DNA from 4 places in the Phytobacter cepae genome. Region 2 is predicted to be linked to each of the others. Evidence: predicted binding sites of a transcription regulator. Region 2 holds the regulator's gene; each other region holds the start of a gene.
What was found. The regulator PurR, encoded in region 2, represses purine synthesis genes. The targets are predictions, from matches to a motif close to CANGCAAACGTTTGCNTG.
Positions count from the first base shown of each region.

Region 1: epd (erythrose-4-phosphate dehydrogenase) is a predicted target of PurR. The motif match lies at 1,434-1,451, and genes of this name have one in related genera.
Region 3: gcvT (glycine cleavage system aminomethyltransferase GcvT) is a predicted target of PurR. The motif match lies at 2,003-2,020, and genes of this name have one in related genera.
Region 4: ACUY4Q_RS24135 (NCS2 family permease) is a predicted target of PurR. The motif match lies at 1,446-1,463, and genes of this name have one in related genera.

Region 1 is NZ_CM135107.1:886,816-891,030, forward strand. It holds gene tkt (transketolase) at 1-1,359, shown strand, start outside; gene epd (erythrose-4-phosphate dehydrogenase) at 1,676-2,695, shown strand; gene pgk (phosphoglycerate kinase) at 2,745-3,908, shown strand; gene fbaA (class II fructose-bisphosphate aldolase) at 4,008-4,215, shown strand, end outside.
Region 2 is NZ_CM135107.1:2,911,495-2,915,709, forward strand. It holds gene ACUY4Q_RS13570 (MFS transporter) at 1-467, opposite strand, end outside; gene cydH (cytochrome bd-I oxidase subunit CydH) at 638-727, opposite strand; gene purR (HTH-type transcriptional repressor PurR) at 1,026-2,051, shown strand; gene punR (DNA-binding transcriptional activator PunR) at 2,071-2,982, opposite strand; gene punC (purine nucleoside transporter PunC) at 3,097-4,215, shown strand, end outside.
Region 3 is NZ_CM135107.1:902,381-906,595, reverse strand. It holds gene gcvP (aminomethyl-transferring glycine dehydrogenase) at 1-278, opposite strand, end outside; gene gcvH (glycine cleavage system protein GcvH) at 407-793, opposite strand; gene gcvT (glycine cleavage system aminomethyltransferase GcvT) at 819-1,913, opposite strand; gene ubiI (FAD-dependent 2-octaprenylphenol hydroxylase) at 2,335-3,537, opposite strand; gene ubiH (2-octaprenyl-6-methoxyphenyl hydroxylase) at 3,566-4,215, opposite strand, start outside.
Region 4 is NZ_CM135107.1:5,149,625-5,153,839, forward strand. It holds gene ACUY4Q_RS24125 (esterase) at 1-687, shown strand, start outside; gene yieH (6-phosphogluconate phosphatase) at 730-1,395, opposite strand; gene ACUY4Q_RS24135 (NCS2 family permease) at 1,565-2,899, shown strand; gene ACUY4Q_RS24140 (4'-phosphopantetheinyl transferase family protein) at 3,010-3,741, opposite strand; gene ACUY4Q_RS24145 (hypothetical protein) at 3,908-4,215, opposite strand, start outside.

The sequences.
Region 1 (4,215 bases), 2.0 Mb from region 2:
GTGGTGCGCGGCGTGGACGGTCACAATGCGGACGCCATTAAAGCGGCAGTCGAAGCGGCAAAAGCCGTCACCGACAAACCGTCCCTGCTGATGTGCAAAACCATCATCGGCTTCGGCTCCCCGAACAAACAGGGTACCCACGACTCCCACGGCGCACCGCTGGGTGATGCGGAAATCGCCCTGACCCGCGAACAGCTCGGCTGGAAACACCCGGCGTTTGAAATCCCGTCTGAAATCTATGCCCAGTGGGATGCGAAAGAAGCCGGTCAGGCGAAAGAGTCCGCGTGGAACGAGAAATTCGCCGCCTATGCGAAAGCCTTCCCGGAGCTGGCCGCAGAATTCACCCGTCGTATGAACGGTGAAATGCCGTCTGATTTTGACGCCAAAGCAAGCGAGTTCATCGCGAACCTGCAGGCGAATCCGTCCAAAATCGCCAGCCGTAAAGCGTCGCAGAACGCGATTGAAGCCTTTGGCCCGTGGCTCCCGGAATTCCTCGGCGGCTCCGCTGACCTCGCGCCAAGCAACCTGACCATCTGGTCCGGCTCGAAAGCGATTAACGAAGATGCTGCGGGTAACTACATCCACTACGGCGTGCGCGAGTTCGGTATGACCGCGATTGCCAACGGTATCTCCCTGCACGGCGGCTTCCTGCCATACACCTCCACCTTCCTGATGTTCGTGGAATATGCCCGTAACGCGGTACGTATGGCGGCGCTGATGAAACAGCGTCAGGTGCTGGTCTACACCCACGACTCCATCGGTCTGGGCGAAGACGGCCCGACGCACCAGCCGGTAGAGCAGGTGGCTTCTCTGCGCGTGACCCCGAACATGTCCACATGGCGTCCGTGTGACCAGGTGGAATCGGCCGTGGCGTGGAAATATGGCGTTGAGCGTGCCGACGGCCCGACCGCGCTGATTCTGTCCCGTCAGAACCTGGCGCAGCAGGAGCGTACCGCGGAGCAACTGGCCAACGTGGCCCGTGGCGGCTATGTGCTGAAAGACAGCAACGGTCAGCCGGAGATTATCTTCATCGCCACCGGCTCTGAAGTTGAGCTGGCGGTTGCCGCATACGAGAAACTGACTGCCGAAGGCGTGAAGGCGCGCGTGGTCTCCATGCCGTCCACCGACGCGTTCGACAAGCAGGATGCGGCGTACCGTGAGTCCGTGCTGCCGAAAGCCGTTTCTGCGCGCGTGGCGGTGGAAGCGGGAATCGCTGACTACTGGTTCAAATACGTGGGCCTGAACGGCGCGATCGTGGGCATGACCACCTTCGGTGAGTCTGCACCGGCTGAGCAGTTGTTCGAAGAGTTCGGTTTCACTGTCGACAACGTAGTCGCGAAAGCAAAAGCACTGCTGTAATGTCGATGACATGATGAAAACGGGTCGCTCAGGCGGCCCGTTTTTTTGTCTGAAGGCTGAGCGGAATTCCAGAACTGGAATAAGTTTGCGGCGTTTTGCGTTGAAAGTGTGATGTATGTCAGATAAATGGCGGTCTGCGCCGGGCGCTGATTCCTTTTATTCCGCGTTTGGCTTATTCTAGCTGAAGCGTTTCAGTTGTTTAAATGTTCGACAAGTAATCAATCAGTTGCAGTTTGTGACAGGCGAGGATTCCCCTCTGAAGGTTGCTGCATTACTCTGTTAGCCACTTCAGTATGGGTTACCTGGCAGGAGATCTATGACCGTACGCATAGCGATTAATGGCTTCGGTCGCATCGGGCGCAATGTGGTTCGTGCTTTATATGAATCCGGGCGACGAGCGGAAGTTACCGTGGTGGCAATCAATGAACTGGCCGATGCCGCAGGCATGGCGCATTTATTGAAGTATGACACCAGCCACGGGCGGTTTGCATGGGATGTGCATCAGGAGCGCGAACAGCTCTATATTGGCGATGATGCTATCCGTATCTTGCATGAGCGCGACATCGCGCAGTTACCCTGGCGAGAGCTTGGCGTCGATGTGGTGCTTGATTGCACCGGCGTTTACGGCAACCGCGACGATGGCGAAGCCCATCTGGCCGCTGGCGCAAAAAAAGTGCTTTTCTCCCACCCTGGTAGCAACGATCTTGACGCGACGGTCGTGTTTGGCGTTAACGAAGAACATCTCCGTGCCGAAGACCGCATTGTGTCAAATGCATCCTGTACGACTAACTGTATTATTCCGGTCATTAAGCTCCTTGATGATGCGTTTAGCATCGAATCAGGGACGGTAACCACCATTCACTCCGCGATGCACGATCAGCAGGTGATTGATGCTTACCACCCGGATTTACGTCGGACGCGCGCCGCCAGCCAATCGATTATCCCGGTGGATACGAAACTGGCAGCGGGGATTACCCGTATTTTTCCGCAATTTCATGACCGTTTTGAAGCGATTGCGGTACGTGTTCCCACCATTAACGTGACGGCAATTGACCTGAGCGTAACGGTCAAAACTCCGGTAAAAGCGTGTGAAGTCAACGGGTTGCTGCAAAAAGCAGCACGTGGAACTTTTCATGGTATAGTTGACTATACGGAATTACCGTTGGTTTCAATTGATTTTAACCACGATCCGCATAGTGCCATTGTCGATGGCACGCAGACGCGGGTCAGTGGTGCGCACCTTATTAAAACCCTGGTGTGGTGCGATAACGAATGGGGCTTTGCTAACCGAATGCTGGACACGACGTTAGCGATGGCCGCCAAAGGTTTCAGGTAGGGTGTACGTTGCACCCGCAAAACTTTATGAATCATTGAGAGGATTCACCATGTCTGTAATTAAGATGACCGATCTGGATTTGGCAGGTAAACGCGTTTTCATCCGTGCGGATCTGAACGTACCGGTTAAAGATGGCAAAGTGACCAGCGATGCACGTATCCGTGCTTCTCTGCCGACCATTGAACTGGCACTGAAACAGGGTGCGAAAGTGATGGTTACCTCCCACCTGGGTCGTCCGACCGAAGGCGAGTACAACGAAGAATTCTCTCTGCTGCCGGTTGTTAATTACCTGAAAGACAAACTGTCTAACCCGGTACGTCTGGTTAAAGACTACCTGGACGGCGTTGAAGTCGCTGCAGGCGAACTGGTTGTTCTGGAAAACGTTCGCTTCAACAAAGGCGAGAAGAAAGACGACGAAGCACTCTCTAAGAAATACGCTGCGCTGTGCGACGTATTCGTGATGGATGCATTTGGTACCGCTCACCGTGCGCAGGCGTCTACTCATGGTATCGGTAAATTTGCTGACGTTGCTTGTGCTGGCCCGCTGCTGGCTGATGAACTGGAAGCACTGGGCAAAGCGCTGAAAGAACCGGCTCGTCCGATGGTTGCTATCGTTGGCGGTTCTAAAGTATCCACCAAACTGACCGTTCTGGACTCTCTGTCTAAAATCGCTGACCAGCTGATCGTTGGTGGCGGTATCGCCAACACCTTCGTTGCTGCTCAAGGCCACAACGTCGGTAAATCCCTGTACGAAGCAGACCTGGTCGACGAAGCAAAACGTCTGCTGACCACCTGCGATATCCCGGTCCCGACAGATGTGCGCGTCGCTACTGAGTTCTCTGAAACTGCGACCGCTACCCTGAAATCTGTTGCTGATATCAAAGACGAAGAGCAGATTCTGGACCTGGGTGACGTTTCCGCTGAGAAACTGGCTGCCATCCTGAAGAATGCAAAAACCATTCTGTGGAACGGCCCGGTTGGCGTATTCGAATTCGCTAACTTCCGTAAAGGTACCGAAATCGTCGCTAACGCTATCGCAGACAGCGACGCGTTCTCCATCGCTGGCGGTGGCGACACCCTGGCCGCGATCGACCTGTTCGGCATCGCTGACAAAATTTCCTACATCTCCACTGGTGGCGGTGCGTTCCTCGAGTTCGTGGAAGGCAAAGTGCTGCCAGCAGTCGCTATGCTCGAAGAGCGCGCTAAGCAGTAAGCATTTAAAGGGCAGGGAAACCTGCCCCATTTTCAGCGCGCGCTAAGCTCGCGAACTTTTTTTCCAACGGTCGAAGATACAGAAACAGGACTCGAAAACATGTCTAAAATTTTTGATTTCGTAAAACCGGGCGTTATCACTGGTGATGACGTTCAGAAAGTGTTCCAGGTAGCTAAAGAAAACAACTTTGCGCTGCCAGCAGTTAACTGCGTGGGCACCGATTCCATTAACGCCGTTCTGGAAACCGCTGCCAAAGTTAAAGCGCCGGTTATCGTTCAGTTCTCCAACGGTGGTGCTGCATTTATCG
Region 2 (4,215 bases):
ATGGTTTCACCGAGCCATGTCGCCGCCGGCACCCCGCCGATATTAGCAATCGTCAGCCCCATGAACATGGTGGCAACCGCACTGGCCTGCTTCTCTTTTGCCACTACGCTTGCGGCAACCACCGAACCCAGTCCAAAGAATGCGCCATGATTGAGACTGGTAATAATGCGCGACAGCATGAGCGTGGTGTAATCAGGCGAGATGGCGGACAACACATTGCCAAGCGTAAAGATTGCCATCAAAAAAATCAGTGCATTACGCCGCGCGCGATGGGAAAGCAGCAACGTCATAAGGGGGGCCCCCACCATGACACCTATGGCATAGGCACTGATCAGCATTCCCGCTGCCGGAATCGATACATCGACACCCCGTGCAATGACGGGCAGCAGTCCCATCGGGGAAAACTCGGTGGTACCGATGCCAAAAGCGCCTATCGCCAGGGCAAGCAGTGGATAATTTACTTTCATGATTTATTGACTCCGGAAATGCCGTGTCGTTGGCCGACACCGTCACAGAAGTCAAAAGTATGACAGCGTTCACAAAAAACAGAAGAGAGTGAAACGCGAAAAGAGTATTGCTGAATTCGGGATAATAGAAGAAGAAAACAGCGAGGGAGAGAACTCTCCCTCGGGGTAACTCAGTGCAGAGCCGCCGTCATCGCACCCGCAACAATCAGGGCCAGCACAATGACAGTCGTCACTAAAGAAAACTTCAGGTCGGTGCTCATCAATTTTTCTCCTTTCCTATTACCCCATAAAAAGTGAGGTAGCGCATTTTTGCACAAATAAACGTAAAAATCTTGCAGGATTTAGATTGATATACGTTTTAGCGCTTCCCCTTTTGGTCAAGATAAGACAAAATTCGACGCTAAATTTATTAGCGTACCGGCCATTGACTCCCCTCCTGACGTCCAATGTCTTTTTCCCGGCGTAAAACAGTACATCGCGCGGTGAAAGGGTGAAGGCAGGCAAACGTTTACCTTTAGCATTTTCAGGAGCTTATGATATGGCATGGAGTGACATCTGATGGCAACGATCAAAGACGTAGCGAAGCGAGCAAACGTTTCCACCACAACCGTATCACATGTTATTAACAAAACCCGTTTCGTCGCTGAAGAGACGCGTAATGCTGTGTGGGCGGCCATTAAGGAGCTTCACTACTCGCCGAGTGCCGTCGCCCGTAGCCTGAAGGTGAATCACACAAAATCCATCGGTTTGCTGGCCACCAGCAGCGAAGCGGCCTATTTTGCCGAGATAATCGAAGCCGTTGAGAAGAACTGTTTCCAGAAAGGCTATACCCTCATTTTGGGTAACGCCTGGAACAATTTTGAAAAACAAGGCGCCTACCTGTCGATGATGGCGCAAAAGCGCGTTGATGGTTTACTGGTGATGTGTTCAGAGTACCCGGAATCCCTGCTGACTATGCTTGGCGAGTACCGCCATATTCCGATGGTGGTCATGGACTGGGGTGAAGCTAAAGCCGATTTTACCGACACCGTCATCGATAATGCGTTTGAAGGCGGCTACATGGCCGGGCGTTATCTGGTCGAACGCGGTCATCGTGACATTGGCGTCATCCCAGGACCGCTTGAGCGTAATACCGGTGCAGGCCGACTGGCTGGCTTTATGAAAGCGATGGAAGAAGCGCATATCAGCGTAGCGGAAAACTGGATTGTTCAGGGCGATTTCGAACCGGAGTCCGGTTATCGCGCCATGCAACAAATTCTCACCCAGCCATCCCGCCCCACCGCTGTTTTCTGCGGTGGCGATATCATGGCGATGGGCGCCCTCTGTGCAGCAGACGAAATGGGCCTGCGTGTGCCACAGGATATTTCGGTGATCGGTTACGATAACGTGCGCAACTCACGCTACTTTACCCCGTCGCTGACCACTATCCATCAGCCAAAGGATTCGCTGGGTGAAACGGCATTCAATATGCTGCTCGACCGTATCGTTAACAAACGTGAGGTCTCCCAGTCTATTGAAGTCCATCCGCGACTGATCGAGCGTCGTTCGGTGGCGGATGGTCCATTCCGCGATTATCGCCGTTAATCTCTGCAAGGGGAGCGGGTCAATCCTGCTCCCACAACCACTCCCGATTCAGCGTTTCACTATCCCCCAAATAACTCAGCAGCCAGTTTAACGCCGGTGAAGCTTCGTTTTGCTGCCAGGTCAGGCAACAGGCCGCGTCCGGGAAAGGATTTTCAAGCTCCAGCGCCACCCACTCTCCTTTGTCCAGCCAGGGGCGCGCAAAATGTGCCGGCACCATGCCAACACACAATCCCGCAGAGAGGCAGGCGGCGGACGATTCCCAATCCGGGGCCACAACCCGTTTCTGGTTATCCAGCAGCCAGGTTATGCGTTTCGGCAGAGAGCGTGAGGTATCTTCACGCACCAGCGAAGGCCAGTTGCGCAAGGTATCGTCACTGAGAGGTGCCTTCATCCCGGCCAGCGGGTGATGACTCGCCACTACACATTTCCAGCTCAGCATGCCCATATCCCGAAAGGTATAGCGCCCCCCGACGGGTATCGCCTGCGTCGCCCCGATGGCCAGTTCCACGCGGCCATCTGCCAATGCGTCCCAAACGCCGTTAAATACTTCCTGGAACACCAACAGTTCGACATCGCTAAAATGGCGATAGAAATCAACAATCATCTGCCGGGTTCGTTCAGGCTTGACGATATTGTCGACAGCAATGGCCAGTTGACCACGCCAGCCATTGGCAATTTGTTGACATTGCTGGCGGGTGATCTGCATTTTTTTGATAACAGAGCGCCCTTCTTTTAAAAACAGCACCCCGGCGGGGGTGAGTTCTACATCGCGATGACGACGTTCAAAAAGCGCAACGGCGAGCCACTCTTCCAGTTGGCGCACCGTATAACTGACCGCAGAGGGCACACGATGCAGCTCCTGCGCGGCCGCGCTAAAGCTACCATTGCGAGCCACTGCGTCGACGACTTCAAGAGAATATTCTGACCACATATTTTGCCTGCAAAAATTTTGAAACCCATTCGCAAATATTAGCGGTTCACAACCGAAGTTACACTCCCTAGACTCTGTTTCCCTGTTTACCTGCACAAGAAAGAGATTTTTACCATGCAACCAGGAAAAGGATTTTTAGTCTGGCTGGCGGGATTAAGCGTACTCGGCTTCCTCGCAACGGACATGTACCTCCCTGCCTTCGCCAATATTCAGCAAGATTTGCACACTTCTGCCGCCGTGGTCAGCGCGACGCTGAGCCTCTTCCTTGCCGGATTTGCTGTCGCGCAGCTGGTTTGGGGGCCCTTGTCCGATCGCTATGGGCGTAAGCCGGTACTGTTAAGTGGCCTGGCCATCTTTGCCCTCGGCTGCCTGGGAATGATCTGGGTAGAGGATGCCCGCTGGCTGCTGGTTTTGCGCTTTATTCAGGCCGTGGGCGTTTGTGCGGCCGCCGTCACCTGGCAGGCGCTGGTTACCGACCACTACCCGGCACAACGGACTAACCGTATTTTTGCCACTATCATGCCGCTGGTTGGATTGTCTCCCGCCCTCGCGCCACTGCTTGGCAGTTGGATCCTCGCCCATTTTTCCTGGCAGGCCATTTTTGCGACCCTCTTCGCCATTACGGTGGTGCTCATGCTGCCGGCGCTGCGTCTGCGCGCTATGCCGCGTAAACCGGCCCCGGACGCGCAGCCGGTGACCTTTCTTACCCTGCTGCGTGATAAAGCCTACCGGGGTAACGTGCTGATTTATGCCGCCTGCTCCGCCAGCTTCTTTGCCTGGCTGACCGGTTCTCCCTTTATTTTGCATGATATGGGTTATGGCCCGACCATCATTGGCCTGAGCTATGTTCCACAAACCATCGCCTTCCTGATAGGGGGTTATAGCTGCCGCTGGGCGCTGCAAAAATGGTCTGGCGCGCGCTTGCTGCCCTGGCTGTTGGTCGCCTTTGCATTCAGCGTGATTGCCACCTGGGCCGTGGGCTTGCTGCCTGGTGCTTCCCTGACTGCTCTGCTGATCCCCTTCTGCCTGATGGCCGTGGCTAACGGCGCGATTTACCCCATCGTGGTCGCAGAAGCACTGCGCCCCTTCCCTCACGCCACGGGTCGGGCTGCTGCGCTGCAGAACACACTGCAACTGGGCTTGTGTTTTATTGCCAGTCTGGTGGTATCAGCACTGATCGCCTTCCCACTCCTGGCGACCACCAGTGTAATGGTGTCGACAGTGTTGCTGGCG
Region 3 (4,215 bases), 2.0 Mb from region 2:
TGCACGGCGGTATAACCCATGCCAATGTAAGACTTAAAGCGCTTGTTGCGGCTGGCAATGGCTTTCAGCTCCGCAAGTGCCGCAAATTCGGTGGTCGCCTCGCCAATATCCGGCGGTGTCGCCAGCTGAATATCTTGCGGAACGATTTGCGAAGTCAGCGCATTGAGCGACTCGGCCCCCACGACGGCCAGCATGTCATGTTGCTGCTGTGCGTCCGGACCAATGTGTCTTTCAATAAATGCGCCGCGATTTTCAAGCTGACTTAACGTCTGAGTCATGAGCGAGGGTTCCTGAAACGTGCAAGTGAATTTACGTTCCCTCTCCCTTTGGGAGAGGGTTAGGGTGAGGGGAAGATTGGCACCCTCACCCCTGCCCTCTCCCAAAGGGAGAGGGGGAATAACGATGATTAATCTTCTAACAGTGCTGCATATTCTGTTGCACTCAACAGCGCATCAACTTCCGCTTCGTCGCTGGCTTTGATTTTGAAAATCCAGCCTTCACCGTATGGTTCGCTGTTAACACGTTCTGGAGCATCAGCCAGAGCTTCGTTCACGGCAACAATCTCGCCACCGATCGGTGCATAAATATCGGAAGCTGCTTTTACCGATTCGGCAACCGCGCAGTCATCGCCTGCGGTGACCGTGGCGCCCACTTCCGGCAAATCAATAAAAACCATATCGCCCAGCAGTTCCTGCGCGTGCTCGGTGATGCCCACGGTGTAAGAGCCGTCCGCTTCTTTACGCAGCCACTCGTGTTCTTTACTGTATTTCAGTTCTGCAGGTACGTTGCTCATCACAAAATCTCCAAATAAGAATGAATCACGCGACGGCTTTGCCAGCGCGTACAAAAACAGGTTTCGTCACTTTTACCGGCATTTCACGGTTACGGATCTGGACGATTGCCGTATCACCGATGCCTGCCGGCACGCGTGCCAGTGCAATACTGTAGCCAAGCGTTGGTGAGAATGTACCGCTGGTGATCACACCTTCCTGCGGGTTGCCGTGCGCATCGGTAAAACGCACCGGGAGTTCATTGCGCAGCACGCCTTTTTCGGTCATCACCAGCCCGACCAGTTGTTCGGTGCCCTTTTCACGCTGGGCTTCAAGCGCTTCACGCCCGATAAAGTCACGATCGGCCGGTTCCCAGGCAATGGTCCAGCCCATATTGGCGGCGAGCGGCGAAACACCCTCGTCCATCTCCTGACCGTACAAGTTCATGCCTGCTTCAAGGCGTAAAGTATCGCGCGCGCCGAGACCACAGGGCTTAACGCCAGCAGCAACCAGCGCCTGCCAGAAATCGGCAGCCTGTTCACTCGGTAGCGCAATTTCATAACCGGCTTCACCGGTATACCCGGTCGTCGCAATAAACCGGTCGCCGGCTTCAACGCCGAAGAAGGGCTTCATCCCTTCGACCGCCTGACGCTGTTCGTCGGTGAACAGCGTGGCAGCCTTCGCCTGCGCATTCGGCCCCTGAACGGCAATCAACGACAGGTCGTCGCGAACGGTGATGTCGATGGCAAAAGGTTCTGCGTGTTGGGTAATCCAGGAGAGGTCTTTTTCGCGGGTGGCGGAGTTTACAACGAGGCGGAAGAAGTCTTCGGTAAAGTAATAAACGATAAGATCATCAATCACCCCACCTGATGCATTGAGCATGCCGCTGTAAAGCGCTTTGCCGGGTTTGGTGAGTTTTGCGACATCGTTTGCTAACAGATAACGTAAAAATTCGCGGGTACGGCTGCCATGTAAGTCGACAATCGTCATATGCGAGACATCGAACATACCGGCATCGTTTCGCACTGCGTGATGCTCATCGATCTGCGAGCCATAATGCAGTGGCATCATCCAGCCATGGAAATCCACCATGCGGGCGCCGCACAGAATGTGTTGTTCATACAAAGGAGTCTGCTGAGCCATCTTTTCCTCGTCGAATAAGCAGGGCTATCACGTTTTTTGAGTGAAAAAACCCAGCGGATGACAGCGCGTCAACACCGATCCCGGCTGCCGACGCAAACGTTCACTTTTGCCTGAACTTACCACTGAAAACGACGCTTAACCATAAGAGAAAATGGGTCATCACATTAGCTTATGACCTTTTTTGATAAAAACCCTCCCAGAGGATTAATCTAACAAAACAGCAGATCCAGGATATTTAACGCTAGCTAATTCGAGATTCCGCCCCAATAGGCAGTTATTGCTTCTGCAAAAGAGATATTTTTCCCGATGAACAAAATCTGAGGGATGAGAAAATCTAATCCGAAAAATGCGGTGAAATTAGAATTTCTCAAATGAGCGAAGGCGAGCCTTCCCCGTTAAGGGGAAGGGAAATGTGACGGGGTTAACGTAACCACTCCGGGAGAGAATGTAAGCCCATAGCCTGACGTAATAATTGAGGTTTAACGCCAGGAAGCGTGTCGGCCAGTTTGAGGCCAATATCGCGCAGGAGCTTTTTCGCCGGATGCGTGCCGGTGAAGAGTTCGCGAAAACCCTGCATCCCCGCCAGCATCACTGCCGCGCTGTGCTTACGGCTGCGCTCATAACGACGCAGATACATATGCTGGCCGATGTCTTTCCCCTGGCTGTGCAAACGTCTCAGCTCAGCGATCAACTCCGCCGCATCCATAAAGCCGAGGTTAACGCCCTGACCGGCGAGCGGATGAATGGTGTGTGCCGCATCCCCCACCAGCGCCAGTCGGTGGCCTGCAAACTGCCGGGCATAACGCCCGGTCAGCGGGTAAAGCTGCCGTTCGCTTTCAACGCGACATAAGCCCAGACGGTTATCAAAGGCCACACAAAGGGCCTGATTGAACTCATCTTCACTCATCTGCTGCATCCGCTCAGCCTGCTCTGGTGGAAGAGACCAGACAATTGAACAGAGATGAGGATCGGACAGCGGTAAAAACGCCAGAATGCTTTCGTCATGGAAAACCTGACGCGCCACGCCCTGGTGGGGTTCCACCGTGTGAATAGTGGCAACCAGCGCATGATGGCCGTAATCCCAGTAGGTAAGCGGAATATCAGCTTTGTTACGTAACCACGAGTTTGCGCCATCCGCGCCAACGACCAGACGCGCAGTGAGCATGCCCCCGTCCTGCAACGTGATGAAGGCTTCGTTCTCCCCCCACGCCACCTGCTGCAACGTAGCCGGTACGTTCAGCGTGACGTCGGAACACTGCTGGACCTTTTCCCACAGCGCCTGCTGAATCACGCCGTTTTCAACAATATGCCCCAGATGGCTGTAGCCCAGGCTCGCATCATCAAACGCGATGCGACCAAAACTGTCTTTGTCCCACACTTCCATACCGTGGTAACAACTCACACGGCGTGCGGTGATGGAGGACCAGACGCCCAGGCGGGTAAGCAATTTTTCGCTGGCTGCGTTAATGGCGGAAACACGTAGCTGTGGTGCAGCGTCATCACGCACCGGCATGGGCGCATGCTGTTCCAGCACGGCTACACGCAGCCCACTTCCCTGCAATCCACACGCCAGTGCCAGACCGACCATGCCGCCGCCAACAATTGCCACATCAACACTTTGCACACATCACTCCAGAAGCCTGATTCAGACGTTAACGCGCCACCCAACCCAGGGTACGCTGCGCCAGCGCATCGCGCGCTGGGGTAAATAATTCCATTGCCATCAGCCCCGCATTACGCCCCACGACCAGCGGCGCCCAGCGATTGGCAAACAAATGTACTAAGCCGTCCGTGACCCCGATAGTGGCCTGCTTATCTGCATGGCGACGATCGCGATAACCGGTCAGAACCGAATAATCCCCCACGTCGCGTTGTGCAGCCCAGGCGTCTGCGACGATCTCCGCCAGACTCATGACGTCTCGCATGCCGAGGTTAAACCCCTGCCCGGCGATAGGATGCAGCGTCTGCGCCGCATTGCCCACCAGCACGGTACGGTGCGAAACAGGGGATGATGCGGTGGTTAACGCCAGCGGATATGCGCTGCGTGCACCGGCATGAACGATTTTGCCCAGTCGCCAGCCAAAAGCTTTTTGCAACTCATGGCAGAATTTCTCATCGCTCCAGTTTAGCACCTGCTGCTGTTTCTCCAGCGGATGACACCAGACCAGTGAACAGCGCCCCTGAGACATAGGCAGCATCGCCAGCGGCCCGGAGGAGGTAAAGCGTTCAAATGCGCGGCCCTGATGAGCCACTGCGGTAGTCACGTTGGCAATCACGGCAACCTGCTGATACGGCACCTGCT
Region 4 (4,215 bases), 2.2 Mb from region 2:
TGGACGCCGCCGGGCTATAACGGCAAAGGTGAACCGCTGCCGGTGCTCTACTTCTATCATGGCTTTGGTGACACCGGTCTTTCGGCGATCGACCAGGGGCGTCTGCCGCAGATCATGGATAACCTGCTGGCAGAAGGCAAAATTAAGCCGATGCTGGTGGTTGTGCCGGATACAGAGACCGACATCGTGCAGGCGATTGCGGAAAATTATCCGCCGAAAGAGCGGCGTAAGACCTTCTATCCTCTTAATGCCAAAGCGGCTGACCGGGAATTAATGCATGACATTATTCCGCTGGTCGACGGTCGATTTAACGTGCGTAAGGACGCAGCCGGGCGCGCCCTGGCGGGATTATCGCAAGGTGGCTATCAGGCGCTGGTGTCAGGGATGAACCATCTGGAGAGTTTCGGCTGGCTGGCGACCTTCAGCGGCGTGACCACCACAACGGTACCGGACGCAGGGGTGACGGCACAGCTTAATAAACCGCAGGGGGTTAATGCCCAGCTTCATAACTTTACGGTGGTGGTGGGCGAGAAAGACTCGGTGACCGGTAAAGATATTGCGGGCCTTAAAAGTGAACTGGAGAAGCAGGGCATCAAGTTTGATTACAAGATGTACCCGGGCCTGAACCATGAAATGGACGTCTGGCGTCCGGCTTATGCTGAGTTTGTGCAGAAGTTATTTAAGTAAGGTGTTACGCCTCTCTCTTCCTTCGCGGGAGAGGCGTCATTCTTAGCGAATGATGTTCCAGCCGCGGGCGCGCCAGAGTTCCGGCAGCTGTGAAAGCGCCGTAAAGGTCGTGACCTGCGGGTGCTCAATGGGCTTGTTATGCGGATCGGCACAGAAGTAAAAGACCTCCATACCCGCTGCGATGCCGGACTGAACGCCAGCCACCGAATCATCCACCAGAATGCAGTGTTTTGTGTTTACCTTCAGCGCGTTGGCGGCATGGAACATCAGCGCCGGGTCAGGCTTCCAGCTTTGGATATCGTAGCCACTAAACAAGAGTTCCGGGAAGTGGTGCAGTAGCCCCAGTTTGCCCAGAGAGTGCTGCATTTTGCTGACCGGGCCGTTGGATACCACGCAAATCGGCACGGTCACCGCGTCTAAAAGCGCTTTTGCGCCAGGAATGATTTCCAGCTCAGCATCAAAAAGACGGGCAACTTCGCTGCGGAACACGGGCTCCAGCGCAGTCTTGTCCAGCGTCTTTCCGTGTTCTTCGCCAATCACTTCGATGATCTCGTAGAGCTTCATGCCTTTGAAGCGTTTGAACACCTCCTCCAGATCGAGGGTGATACCAAACTCTTTAAACATATGCACATACGCGCGCGAACAAATGACTTCACTGTCGACCAGGGTGCCGTCACAGTCGAAAAATACTGCTTCTATTTCAGACATGCCTTTTCCTGTTACTTGCAAGTTTAACGTTTACTTAAGCCAGATTACCCCACGCAATCGTTGCCGTATAAGCAAATTCAATGAAAAAAAGTGTGTGATAACGGTCAACATTGTCTCATTTTGGTATAGGATAGCGACGAATTTTCCCTCCTTTGTCCGGAAATTGATAATGAGCCAACAACACACTACCCAGGCGTCGGGCCACGGGTTGCTCGAGCGCGTGTTTAAACTGCGCGAACATGGCACGTCGGCACGCACCGAGGTGATCGCCGGTTTCACCACCTTTTTAACGATGGTGTACATCGTTTTTGTTAACCCGCAGATTTTGGGTGTCGCTGGCATGGACACCAGCGCGGTCTTCGTGACGACCTGCCTGATTGCAGCGTTTGGTAGTATCCTGATGGGCCTGGTGGCCAACCTGCCGGTTGCGCTGGCACCCGCAATGGGGCTGAATGCCTTCTTCGCTTTTGTCGTGGTCGGGGCAATGGGACTTTCCTGGCAGATCGGCATGGGCGCGATTTTCTGGGGCGCGGTTGGCCTGCTGCTGCTGACCATTTTCCGCGTGCGTTACTGGATGATTGCCAATATCCCGGTCAGCCTGCGCGTGGGGATCACCAGCGGGATCGGTCTGTTTATCGGCATGATGGGGCTGAAAAATGCCGGTGTTATCGTGGCGAACAAAGACACCCTCGTCTCCATTGGCAACCTGACCTCCCACAGCGTTCTGTTGGGCGTGCTGGGCTTCTTTATCATCGCGATTCTGGCTTCCCGTAACATTCATGCTGCGGTACTGGTTTCCATCGTTGTAACTACCCTGCTGGGCTGGTTGCTGGGCGATGTTCAGTATCACGGAATTGTGTCTGCCCCGCCGAGCATCACAAGCGTAGTGGGTAACGTAGACCTCGCCGGTTCGTTTAATATCGGTCTGGCAGGGGTCATTTTCTCCTTCATGCTGGTTAACCTGTTCGACTCCTCCGGCACGCTCATCGGGGTCACCGACAAAGCCGGGCTGGTGGACGAAAAAGGTAAATTCCCGCGTATGAAGCAGGCGCTGTATGTCGACAGCATCTCGTCCGTCGCGGGTTCCTTTATCGGTACCTCTTCCGTGACGGCTTACATCGAGTCATCTTCTGGTGTCTCAGTCGGTGGCCGTACGGGGCTGACGGCGGTTGTGGTCGGCCTTCTGTTCCTGTTGGTTATCTTCCTGTCGCCTCTGGCCGGGATGGTGCCGGGCTACGCTGCGGCGGGCGCGCTGATCTACGTTGGTGTACTGATGACCTCCAGCCTCTCCCGTGTGAAGTGGGATGACCTGACGGAAGCGGTCCCTGCGTTTATTACCGCGGTCATGATGCCGTTCAGCTTCTCAATCACTGAAGGTATTGCGCTGGGCTTCATCTCTTACTGCGTGATGAAAATTTTCACCGGACGTCTGCGCGATTTGAGCCTGTGCGTCATTGTGGTGGCCCTGCTGTTCCTGCTGAAAATCGTCTTTATCGACCATTAATAACTTCAGCTGTAACGATAAAAGCCCGGAGCGCGATATCGCCTCCGGGCTTTTTTATTGGATTAGCACACGCTGAGCAGACTCAGCCAGGCCCGTTCAGCGGCCCAACTTTACCTGTCTGCTGGCAAGCTGGTGAATCGCATCAGACGGGAGGCGGGGTCGTTGGCACGGGTTTGCACGTCAGAGAGATAGCGCCAGCCGTTCTTGCCGTCATATTCCCATATTTTCAGGCTTTCAATCGCCGGTGTGGCGGCGACCGACCAGATCAGGACATCTTCAGCATCACTCAAGACTTCTACCTGCGCCCGTTGCTGTACACGCAGACGCCCTGCGCCGGGCAGCAGTTGCAGCATATCGTTGCCATCCCCCATCTGGCTTATCATCTTCAGCACGCTTTGTCTGAGGGTGGAGAGCTGAGTCTGAGCCTCATTGGGGTCGTTTTGATTGTTAATCCACAACTGTTCATTGCTGGAAAAGTGTTTACCTTGCTGCGCGTGAGGGCTATGGAAGCTGCGTGTCGCGCGCTGGAGTTCCATATCCAGGCCACATTCACCTTCGGTGATGATCGCCACGCCCACCATATTTCCGGCATACGCCAGAGAAAAGTGCGGCAGGTCAGGATCGGCAAATTTAGGGCGGCCGCTGGCTTCAGTCATGATGTCCGGTAATTCACCGAGTCCGTACAACATAAACATCATTTCTGCGAGTAAGGCCCGTGATGCCAGGAAGCGTGATTGCTGGTGCTCAGGAAGTTGTCTCGCGCTGTCGCGACAGGCCTGAGAGAGCCGGGGGGAGGCTGAACAGCCTTCAGAAAGGATCCCTCTTGCAAAATGCGTTGCCATTTTTCGCTCCGTGATAATGGTCTGGTACTGGAAACGATAATTCACATTATCGCGTATACCGTTTAGGTTTTAATGTGGAAATACAGATCTGAAAAGCCCCTGATGGCGACTTTTACAATTTATTTAGTCAATACTTCCCCCTTTCCACATTTCCTCCACAATTGAGTCAGCAGGGCAGTACGCGCGTCCAGTTGTAGTTCACCTGGGCAAGGGTCAACGTGCCCTCGACAGCGCCGTAACGCTGATGCTGATGTTGTGCAAAAAAGTGCCGAATCGGCAGGGGGAGATATTGTGCACGATAACGTAATAATGTTGTGTGCCAGAAGAGCGGTGGCAGCGGGGCGTTCCGGTGTCGAGCCATCAGCTTATCGCGCCAGGGTGAGGTCAGCAGTGCCTCGCAGAGAGCCTGCCGTGCCTGTATGCTTTTTTCATCGGCAACGCCCGCGAGTAAAAGCTGGCTGGGAAGCGCCACCA